Regions from separate parts of the Bradyrhizobium sp. 153 genome, predicted to be linked through region 1. Evidence: predicted binding sites of a transcription regulator. Region 1 holds the regulator's gene; the other holds the start of a gene.
What was found. The regulator PhoB, encoded in region 1, activates phosphate uptake and scavenging genes when phosphate is short. The targets are predictions, from matches to a motif close to TGTCATNNANCTGTCAT.
Positions count from the first base shown of each region.

Region 2: IVA91_RS30075 (DUF2794 domain-containing protein) is a predicted target of PhoB. The motif match lies at 2,977-2,993, and genes of this name have one in related genera.

Region 1 is NZ_JADPKH010000037.1:261,653-266,341, forward strand. It holds gene pstC (phosphate ABC transporter permease subunit PstC) at 1-213, shown strand, start outside; gene pstA (phosphate ABC transporter permease PstA) at 218-1,063, shown strand; gene pstB (phosphate ABC transporter ATP-binding protein PstB) at 1,060-1,881, shown strand; gene phoU (phosphate signaling complex protein PhoU) at 1,893-2,609, shown strand; gene phoB (phosphate regulon transcriptional regulator PhoB) at 2,624-3,331, shown strand; gene IVA91_RS11005 (GcrA family cell cycle regulator) at 3,592-4,104, opposite strand; gene IVA91_RS11010 (aspartate aminotransferase family protein) at 4,573-4,689, shown strand, end outside.
Region 2 is NZ_JADPKH010000127.1:86,318-91,006, reverse strand. It holds gene acnA (aconitate hydratase AcnA) at 1-1,453, shown strand, start outside; gene IVA91_RS30080 (DUF1223 domain-containing protein) at 1,686-2,462, shown strand; gene IVA91_RS30075 (DUF2794 domain-containing protein) at 3,060-3,431, shown strand; gene IVA91_RS30070 (GNAT family N-acetyltransferase) at 3,457-3,987, opposite strand; gene IVA91_RS30065 (Bax inhibitor-1/YccA family protein) at 4,318-4,689, opposite strand, start outside.

The sequences.
Region 1 (4,689 bases):
TTCATCATCGGCAACTCGTTCCGCATCTCCTCGTCGATCTTCGCTCCGGGCACCACGATCTCGGCGGCGATCGCCTCCGAATTCGCCGAGAGTGACGGCCTGCACCAGTCCGGCCTGATCCTGCTCGGCCTGCTCCTGTTCGTGCTGACGTTCTTCGTGCTCGCGGCCGCGCGGCTGATGCTGATGCGGCTGGAAACCAAGGCCGGAAAGTGACGCCATGAACCCGATCTATTCGCGCCGTCGCCGCTGGGACATCGTCATCCGCGGTCTCTGCATCGCAGCCGCCGCCTTCGGCGTCACTTGGCTCGCGCTGATTCTGATCACGCTGCTTTACAATGGCCTGGCCGGGCTCAACTACCAGGTCTTCACCGAGAACACGCCCCCGCCCGGATCGAACGAGGGCGGCCTGCTCAACGCCATCGTCGGCTCGCTGATCATGACCGTGATCGGCGTCGGCATCGGCGCGCCGCTCGGCCTGTTCGCCGGCACCTATCTCGCCGAGTACGGCCGCAACGACAAGCTGACCTCGGTGATCCGCTTCATCAACGACATCCTGCTCTCGGCGCCTTCGATCATCATCGGCCTGTTCATCTACGGCGCGGTGGTGGTGCCGATGCGCGGCTTCTCGGCGATCGCCGGCGCGCTGGCGCTCGCCGTGATCGTGATCCCGGTCGTGGTGCGCACCACCGAAGACATGTTGCTGCTGGTGCCGAACCCGCTGCGTGAGGCTGCCAGCGCGCTCGGCCTGCCGCGCTCGCTGGTGATCAAACGGATCGCCTATCGTGCCGCGCGCTCCGGCCTGATCACCGGCGTGCTGCTGGCGACTGCGCGCGTCGCCGGCGAGACCGCGCCGCTGCTGTTCACGGCGCTGTCGAACCAGTTCTTCAGCCTCGGCCTCGACAAGACGATGGCCAACCTGCCTGTCACCATCAACAACTTCGTGCAGAGCCCCTACGCCTATTGGAAGCAGCTCGCCTGGAGTGGGGCGCTGCTCATCACCCTGACCGTGCTTGCCCTGAACATTGGCGCGCGCATCCTTGGCGCCGAGAGGACTGCAAAATGAGTGAAATGTCTGTTTCCGTAAGTGCGCCGACCGTTCATCCCGGCTCACAGCCGCTACCCGAGGCGCCTGCCAAGGTCACCGCGCGCAACCTCAATTTCTACTACGGTGAGCACCACGCGCTGAAGAACATCAATCTGGCCCTCGGCACCAACCGCGTCACGGCCTTCATCGGCCCGTCGGGCTGCGGCAAGTCGACCCTGCTGCGCATCTTCAACCGGATGTACGATCTCTATCCGGGCCAGCGCGCCACCGGCCAGCTGTTGCTCGACCAGACCAATATCCTCGATCCCAAGCTGGACCTCAACCTGCTGCGCGCCCGGGTCGGCATGGTGTTCCAGAAACCGACGCCGTTCCCGATGACGATCTACGAGAACATCGCCTTCGGCATCCGCCTCTACGAGAAGATCTCGAAGTCCGAGATGGACGACCGCGTCGAGAAGGCGCTGCGCGGCGGCGCGCTGTGGAACGAGGTCAAGGATAAGCTCAACGCGTCCGGCTTGTCGCTCTCCGGCGGCCAGCAGCAGCGCCTCTGCATCGCCCGCACGGTCGCGGTGCGGCCCGAAGTGATCTTGTTCGATGAGCCCTGCTCGGCGCTCGACCCGATCTCGACCGCCAAGGTCGAGGAGCTGATCCAGGAATTGTCCGAGAACTACACGATCGCGATCGTCACCCACAACATGCAGCAGGCGGCGCGCGTCTCTGATAAAACCGCCTTCATGTATCTCGGCGAGCTGATCGAGTTCGACGACACCAGCAAGATCTTCACGTCGCCGAGCGACCGGCGTACGCAGGATTACATCACCGGCCGGTTCGGCTGAGGAGACGGGACATGGGTACTGAACATACCGCAAAGGCCTTCGATACCGACCTCCAGGAGCTCACTCGCCTCGTCGCCGAGATGGGCGGCATCGCCGAGCGCATGATCGTCGATTCCGTCGACGCGCTGATCCGCCGCGACGTCGCGCTCGGCCAGCGCGTCGTCACCACCGATGCCGAGCTCGACGCGCTTCAGAAGCGCATCGAGGAGCGCGCCGTGCTCACCATCGCCCGCCGCCAGCCGATGGCGGTGGATTTACGCGAGATCGTCGGCGCCATGCGCGTTGCCACCGATCTCGAGCGCATCGGCGACCTCGCCAAGAACATGGGCAAGCGCGTTGCGGCGCTGGAGACGGACTTCCATCCGCTGAAACTGTTCCGCGGCCTGGAGCACATGACCGACCTCGTGCAGCAGCAGGTCAAGTCGGTGCTGGATGCCTATGCCGCGCACGATTTGCCGGCGGCGATGGCGGTGTGGAAGGGCGACGAGGAAGTGGACGCCATCTGCACCTCTCTGTTCCGCGAGCTCCTCACCTATATGATGGAGGATCCGCGCAACATCTCGTTCTGCATCCATCTGATGTTTTGCGCCAAGAACATCGAGCGCATCGGTGATCACGCCACCAACATCGCCGAGACCGTGTTCTACATGATCGAGGGGCAGGCGATCACCGACAAGCGGCCGAAGGGCGACATGACGACCTTCGCCACGACGGTACCGAATACCTAGGGAGCGACGACAACATGGGCGCACGCATTATGGTGGTTGAGGACGAGGAAGCTCTCACCGAGCTTCTCCGTTACAACCTCGAAGGCGACGGCTATGACGTGGAGACGGTAATGCGCGGCGACGACGCCGACACCCGCCTCAAGGAACACATCCCCGATCTGATCGTGCTCGACTGGATGCTGCCGGGACTGTCCGGCATCGAGTTGTGTCGGCGGCTGCGCACCCGTCCCGAGACCAAGCAGCTCCCGATCATCATGCTGACCGCGCGCGGCGAGGAAAGCGAGCGGGTGCGGGGTCTTGCGACCGGCGCCGATGACTACATCGTCAAGCCGTTCTCGGTGCCGGAGCTGCTCGCGCGCGTGAAGGGCCTTCTGCGGCGCGCAAGCCCCGAGCGGCTCGCCACCGTGCTCGCCTATGGCGACATCGAGCTCGATCGCGACAAGCGCCGCGTCGCGCGCTCGGGCCGGCCGATCGATCTCGGCCCGACCGAATATCGCCTGCTGGAGTTCTTCCTGGAGCATCCCGGCCGCGTGTTCTCGCGCGAGCAGCTGCTCGACAGCGTCTGGGGCCGCGACATCTACATCGACGAGCGCACCGTCGACGTCCATATCGGCCGCCTGCGCAAGCTGCTCAATCTCGGCCGCGAGCAGGACCCGATCCGCACCGTCCGCGGCGCGGGTTATGCGCTGGATGATCGGTTTGCAAAGGCGGAGCAGACGTAGGCCCAACTGCGTCACCAAGCTCGGTCGTCGTCCCGGACAAGCGTAGCTCCCGGCAACGCGCAGCGTTGTCCGGAGCGAAGCGCCGATCCGGACGCATAGCCACAGGACGTGGTTGTTGCGCGAAAAGGTAACTCCGAGTCCCCGTAACCACGGCTTGCGGTGGCTATCGGTCCCGGTCCGGCGCTTCGCTTGTCCGGGACGACGTCGGGTTTGTTGCGCCGTCACCGCGTGACGGCTGCCGGTTCGATCTCAGGAAATAATCACCGCGTGCTCGGCTTCGGTGCCGCCCGCCGGCGATCCGCTGCCGGCTGATAGGCGACGCGCGAGTGCTGGGCGCAGTAGGGCAGGCCTGACAGCGCCTTGCCGCCACAGAAGAAGAAGTCCGGGCTGGAGGGATCGCCGACCGGCCAGTGGCACGTCGCCTCGTTCAATTCCAGCAGCGACAGCCGCTGACTCATCGGCACCACGTTGTCGTAGGTGACCGGTTCGGCCTCCACCTCGACCTCGAAGGCCTGCGCCAGCGCGGTGTTGCCGCGCGAGATCGGCCGGGTCACCCGCATCATATGCTGCGCGGGCCGCGCCTTGCGCGGCCGCGGCGCTGCCGATGAAGGGCTCTTGGCGCGGCCCGACAGGCCGAGCCTGTGCACTTTGCCGATCACGGCATTGCGGGTCACATTGCCGAGCTCGGCCGCGATCTGGCTGGCCGAAAGTCCGGCCTCCCAGAGCTTTTTCAGCTGCTCGACGCGATCGTCGGACCAGGTCAAAACCGTCATTGCACCCTTTCCCTCGTTGCGCGCCGCCATCCTGGGGCCTCACAGCGAATGCTTAAGCCTTGAAAAACCCGTGCCGTCAGAATCCCTTAAGGCTCGCCGGGCGCGTGACTGACGCCCGAACGTTTACGCCGGTACATGAGGACTCTTGGGATCAGAACCGCTGCACGAGATGTCGTATCTGACAGTCCAAACGCTACAATATGGCGTGACTCCCGCGCAAGAGTCCGCCGACTCGCTTCCACATGTTCCGTGGTGAAAACCCCGCAAGATCGGCACCGCAAGACTACGGATTTCGCGTTTCGCGAGGCTTTCCGGGCGGCATTGACACCCGTCTTGCCAGGCATAAGATGGTGACGCGTGCCGCCCTTAAAAGGCGGCACGTTTCGTTTTCCGGACCGGTCAATGGTGCGCTGCGCAAGGCATGCCAGGCAGGTCTCAACGTCCAAATGCAACATCCAAGTGATGGTCATGACCAACAGCGCCGCGCCGCATCTGCTTCCCGTTTTCGCCAGGGCGGACCTTGGCTTCGAGCGCGGCGAAGGCTGCTGGCTGATCGCGACCAATGGCGATCGCTATCTCGATTTC
Region 2 (4,689 bases), on a different contig from region 1:
CGAAGGCAAGAATTTCGATCTCGGCCATGGCGACGTCGTGATCGCCGCGATCACCTCGTGCACCAACACCTCGAATCCGAGCGTCCTGATCGGGGCCGGCCTGCTCGCACGCAATGCGGCAGCGAAGGGCCTCAAGGCGAAGCCGTGGGTGAAGACCTCGCTTGCCCCGGGCAGCCAGGTAGTCGCGGAATATCTCGCCAATTCCGGCCTTCAGGCCGACCTCGACAAGGTCGGCTTCAACCTGGTCGGCTTCGGCTGCACCACCTGCATCGGCAATTCCGGTCCGCTGCCGGAGGAGATCTCGAAGTCGATCAACGACAACGGCATCGTCGCGGCCGCCGTGCTCTCCGGCAACCGCAATTTCGAGGGCCGCGTCTCGCCGGACGTGCAGGCGAACTATCTGGCCTCGCCGCCGCTGGTCGTCGCCTACGCGCTCGCGGGCAGCGTGACCAAGAACCTCGCCACCGAGCCGCTCGGCGAAGGCAAGGACGGCAAGGCGGTGTACCTGAAGGACATCTGGCCGACGACGAAAGAAATCAACGCCTTCATGAAGAGGTTCGTGACCGCGTCGATCTTCAAGAAGAAGTATGCCGACGTGTTCAAGGGCGACACCAACTGGCGCAAGATCAAGACGGTCGAGAGCGAGACCTATCGCTGGAACATGAGCTCGACCTACGTGCAGAACCCGCCATATTTCGACGGCATGAAGAAGGAGCCGGAGCCGGTCACCGACATCGTCGAGGCGCGCATCCTCGCCATGTTCGGCCACAAGATCACCACCGACCACATCTCGCCGGCCGGCTCGATCAAGCTCACCTCGCCCGCGGGCAAATATCTCAGCGAGCACCAGGTGCGCCCTGCCGACTTCAACCAGTACGGCACGCGCCGCGGCAACCACGAAGTCATGATGCGCGGCACCTTCGCCAACATTCGCATCAAGAACTTCATGCTGAAGGGCGCCGACGGCAACATTCCGGAAGGCGGTCTGACCAAGCACTGGCCCGACGGCGAGCAGATGTCGATCTACGACGCCGCGATGAAGTACCAGGAAGAGAAGGTGCCGCTGGTGGTGTTCGCCGGCGCCGAATATGGCAACGGCTCCTCGCGCGACTGGGCCGCAAAGGGCACGCGCCTGCTCGGCGTTCGCGCGGTGATTTGCCAGAGCTTCGAGCGCATCCACCGCTCGAACTTGGTCGGCATGGGCGTGCTGCCGCTGACCTTCGAGGAGGGCACCTCGTGGCAGTCGCTGGGTCTCAAGGGCGACGAGAAGGTCACGCTGCGCGGCCTCGTCGGCGACCTCAAGCCGCGCCAGAAGCTGACCGCCGAGATCGTCTCCGGCGACGGTTCATTGCAGCGCGTTTCGCTGCTTTGCCGCATCGATACGCTGGACGAGCTCGACTACTACCGCAACGGCGGCATTCTGCACTACGTGCTGCGCAAGCTCGCGGCCTAAGCGCGGATTTGTGAACGATGGCTCACTGCGAAGTGAGTAGAAGCCTGAACGAAGGCGGCCTATCAAAAGGCCGCCTTCGCGCGTTTGCGGCACGTTTCGGATGGGCCCGGCCGGTGGAAAACCTCCTCCTGGACGGTTGCCTGGAAGGACGAATGTGCCGCGCCCCGTAAGACTACGGTGACCATCAGGCGATAAGATTCCCTCTCACAAGCAATGGTGTGCGGCGTTCGACATGACAACAATGACGGCTTCTCATCCGGTTTCACGTTGGTCCAGTGCCCTCTGGTCGGGTGCTCTCGGCATCTGTGCGATCGTCGCCGTCATCCGCCCCGCCGAGGCTGATCCCCGCGCCGTTGTCGAATTGTTTACCTCGCAGGGTTGCTCGTCCTGTCCGCCCGCCGACAAGATCATCGGCGATCTGTCCAAAGATCCCTCGGTCATCGCGTTGAGCATGCCGATCGACTATTGGGACTATCTCGGCTGGAAGGACACGCTGGCGGATTCACGCTTCTCTGCACGGCAGCGTGCCTACTCGCGCGTGCGCGGCGACCGTGAGGTCTACACGCCGCAGGTCGTCGTCAATGGCTCGACCCATGTCATCGGCAGCGATCGGACCGGCATCGAGAATGCAATCGGTAAGACCGACAAGGGCACGGGAGTGATGAGCGTGCCGGTGACGATGTCGCTTGCGGGCAAGCAGATCAACGTCTCGGTGGCCGGGAGCAACGAGCCCACGGTCTCGCATGGCGAGGTCTGGATCTGCTCGATCGCCAAGTCGGTGCCCATCACGATCACCCGCGGCGAAAATCGCGGACAGCAGGTCACCTATCACAACGTCGTACGCAACCTGCTGAAGGTCGGCGACTGGACCGGCCGTCCGGAAAGCTGGACGGTGCCGATCGAGAATCTCACGCGCGATGGCGTCGACGGCGCGGTGGTCTATGTCCAGGATGGCAGCCGAGAGAAGCCGGGCCCGATGCTGGGCGCGGCGTACACGTCGCTGCACTGATTTCTTGGCGTCGTACTCTGCTTTCAATCCTCATGGTGAGGAGCGCGCCCTTGCGCGCGTCTCGAACCATGAAAGGCCCCCCGCTGATGCAATGGGCCTCCATCCTTCGAGACGCCGCGCAAGAGCGCGGCCTTCAGGATGAGGAGAGACAGCTTTTGTGCGGATCATAGAGTGCGAATCAGAGACAAGTTCGCAGGACCAGGAACATCCCGATCCAAACAAAAAAGGACCAACTTGCGTTGGCCCTCCTTGCCGTGCGTACAGACCCGATCCTGTCGACCCCGGGGGGCTGGGGGCTGAGGAATCCGGAACCGAAGGACCGGGTCAACGCACGTAAGTCTTTTCGCAATGCAGGGCGGCAGTCGCTAGGCGGAAAAGCGGCGATACTATGATTCCTGCTAACGATGCCGTGACGGTTTGCCGCGACAGAGTTCCACCGCTGCGTGTGTTCGGATCCGCAACCGATTCCATTGGTTGAGCAAGGGAGCCCCTTGCGGCGCGGTACGGTTGGCGCGATCATGCAATTGTCATGAGCGCAGTTCCCGGGACGGTCTTCGGGGATGCGGGGTCATGTCGCGCGATCAGGAGGCGCTTCCCATGAGTCTGATGTCGGAGGATGCCGCTCCGAGCGAGCAGCGCGCGGCGACGCGCCCCGCCGCTGCGACGCCGCTGCCGAACCGGGTGACGTTCAACCGCCTCGAACTGCACCGGATTCTCAATCTCTATGGCCGCATGGTCGCCGACGGCGAGTGGCGCGACTACGCCATCGACTTCCTGAAGGACCGCGCCGTGTTCTCGGTCTATCGCCGCGCCTCGGAAGTGCCGATCTATCGCATCGAGAAGGACCCGCGGCTCGCGCGCAAGCAGGGCATGTACAGCGTGATCTCGGCGACCGGCCTGATCCTGCGCCGCGGTCACGAGCTCGAGCGCGTGCTGCTGGTGATCGATCGCAAGCTGGCGGTGGTGTAGGCGGCGTCGGGTGGGCGCAACGCGCCTACTTCCCCGGCACCGTGCTTGCACCCTCGCCGAGGGCGCGCTGCATCATCACCGTATCGAGCCAGCGGCCGAATTTCAGCCCGACATTGGGATGCGTGCCGATCATCTTGAAGCCGCTCTTGGCGTGAACGCCGATCGAGCCGGCATTGGCGGAATCGCCGATCACCGCGATCATCTGCCGAAAGCCGCGCGCCTCGCATTCGGTGATCAGCCGCTCCAGCAGCAGAGAGCCGACACCGCGGCGGTGGAACGAGGGATCGAGATAGATCGAATTCTCCACCGTGAAGCGGTAGGCCGGCCGCGGCCGGTAGGCACCGGCATAGGCATAGCCGGCGACGCGACGATCAAGGATCGCCACGAAATAGGGATAGCCGCCGTCGATCAGTGCGCGATAGCGGCGCGTCATCTCGGCAACATCGGGCGGCTCCAACTCGAACGTCGCGGTGCCCTCGCGGACGGCCTGCTGGTAAATGGCGGTGATGGCGGGAAGATCGGCCTCGAGCGCGGGCCTGATTTCGGGTGCGGACATGGCGGCAAGATTAGAGCCTTCCCGCGGCCGCTGGAAGAGGGCAGGGCTGCTTCCCAGCCGTCATTGCAGGCGCAGCAGCCTCGATCTTCTCCGCTGTCATGCCCCGCCTAGTGCGCAATTGCGCACGGGGGCGGGGCATCCAGTACGCCGCGGCTCCTCGGCTTATCACGAACGTCTCTGGATACTGGATCGCCCGCCGGAGCCCGTCATCGGGCCCGCCAAAGGCGAGACCCGGTGGCGGGCGACGACACCGGGTATGTGACGACATCTGCCCCAAACAAAAACCCCGGCCTTTCGGCCGGGGCTGATGTCGTTCTCTCAGCCTATCGCTTAATCGCGCTGGCCGAGGAGCTGCAACAGCAGCGTGAACAGGTTGATGAAGTTCAGGTACAGCGATAGCGCGCCGGTGATGGCCGCACGCTCTGCGATGTCACCGCCGGCCGAGGCGTAGCCGTAGATGTAGTCGTTCTTCAGCCGCTGGGTATCCCAGGCGGTGAGGCCCGCAAACACCAGCACGCCGACCACCGACACGATGAACTGCAGCATCGAGCTCGCCAGGAACAGGTTGACCAGGCTCGCGATGACGATGCCGATCAGGCCCATGAACAGGAACGAGCCCATGCCAGTCAGGTCACGCTTGGTGGTGTAGCCGTAGAGGCTCAGCGCACCGAAGGTGGCTGCGGTGATGAAGAACACCCGCAC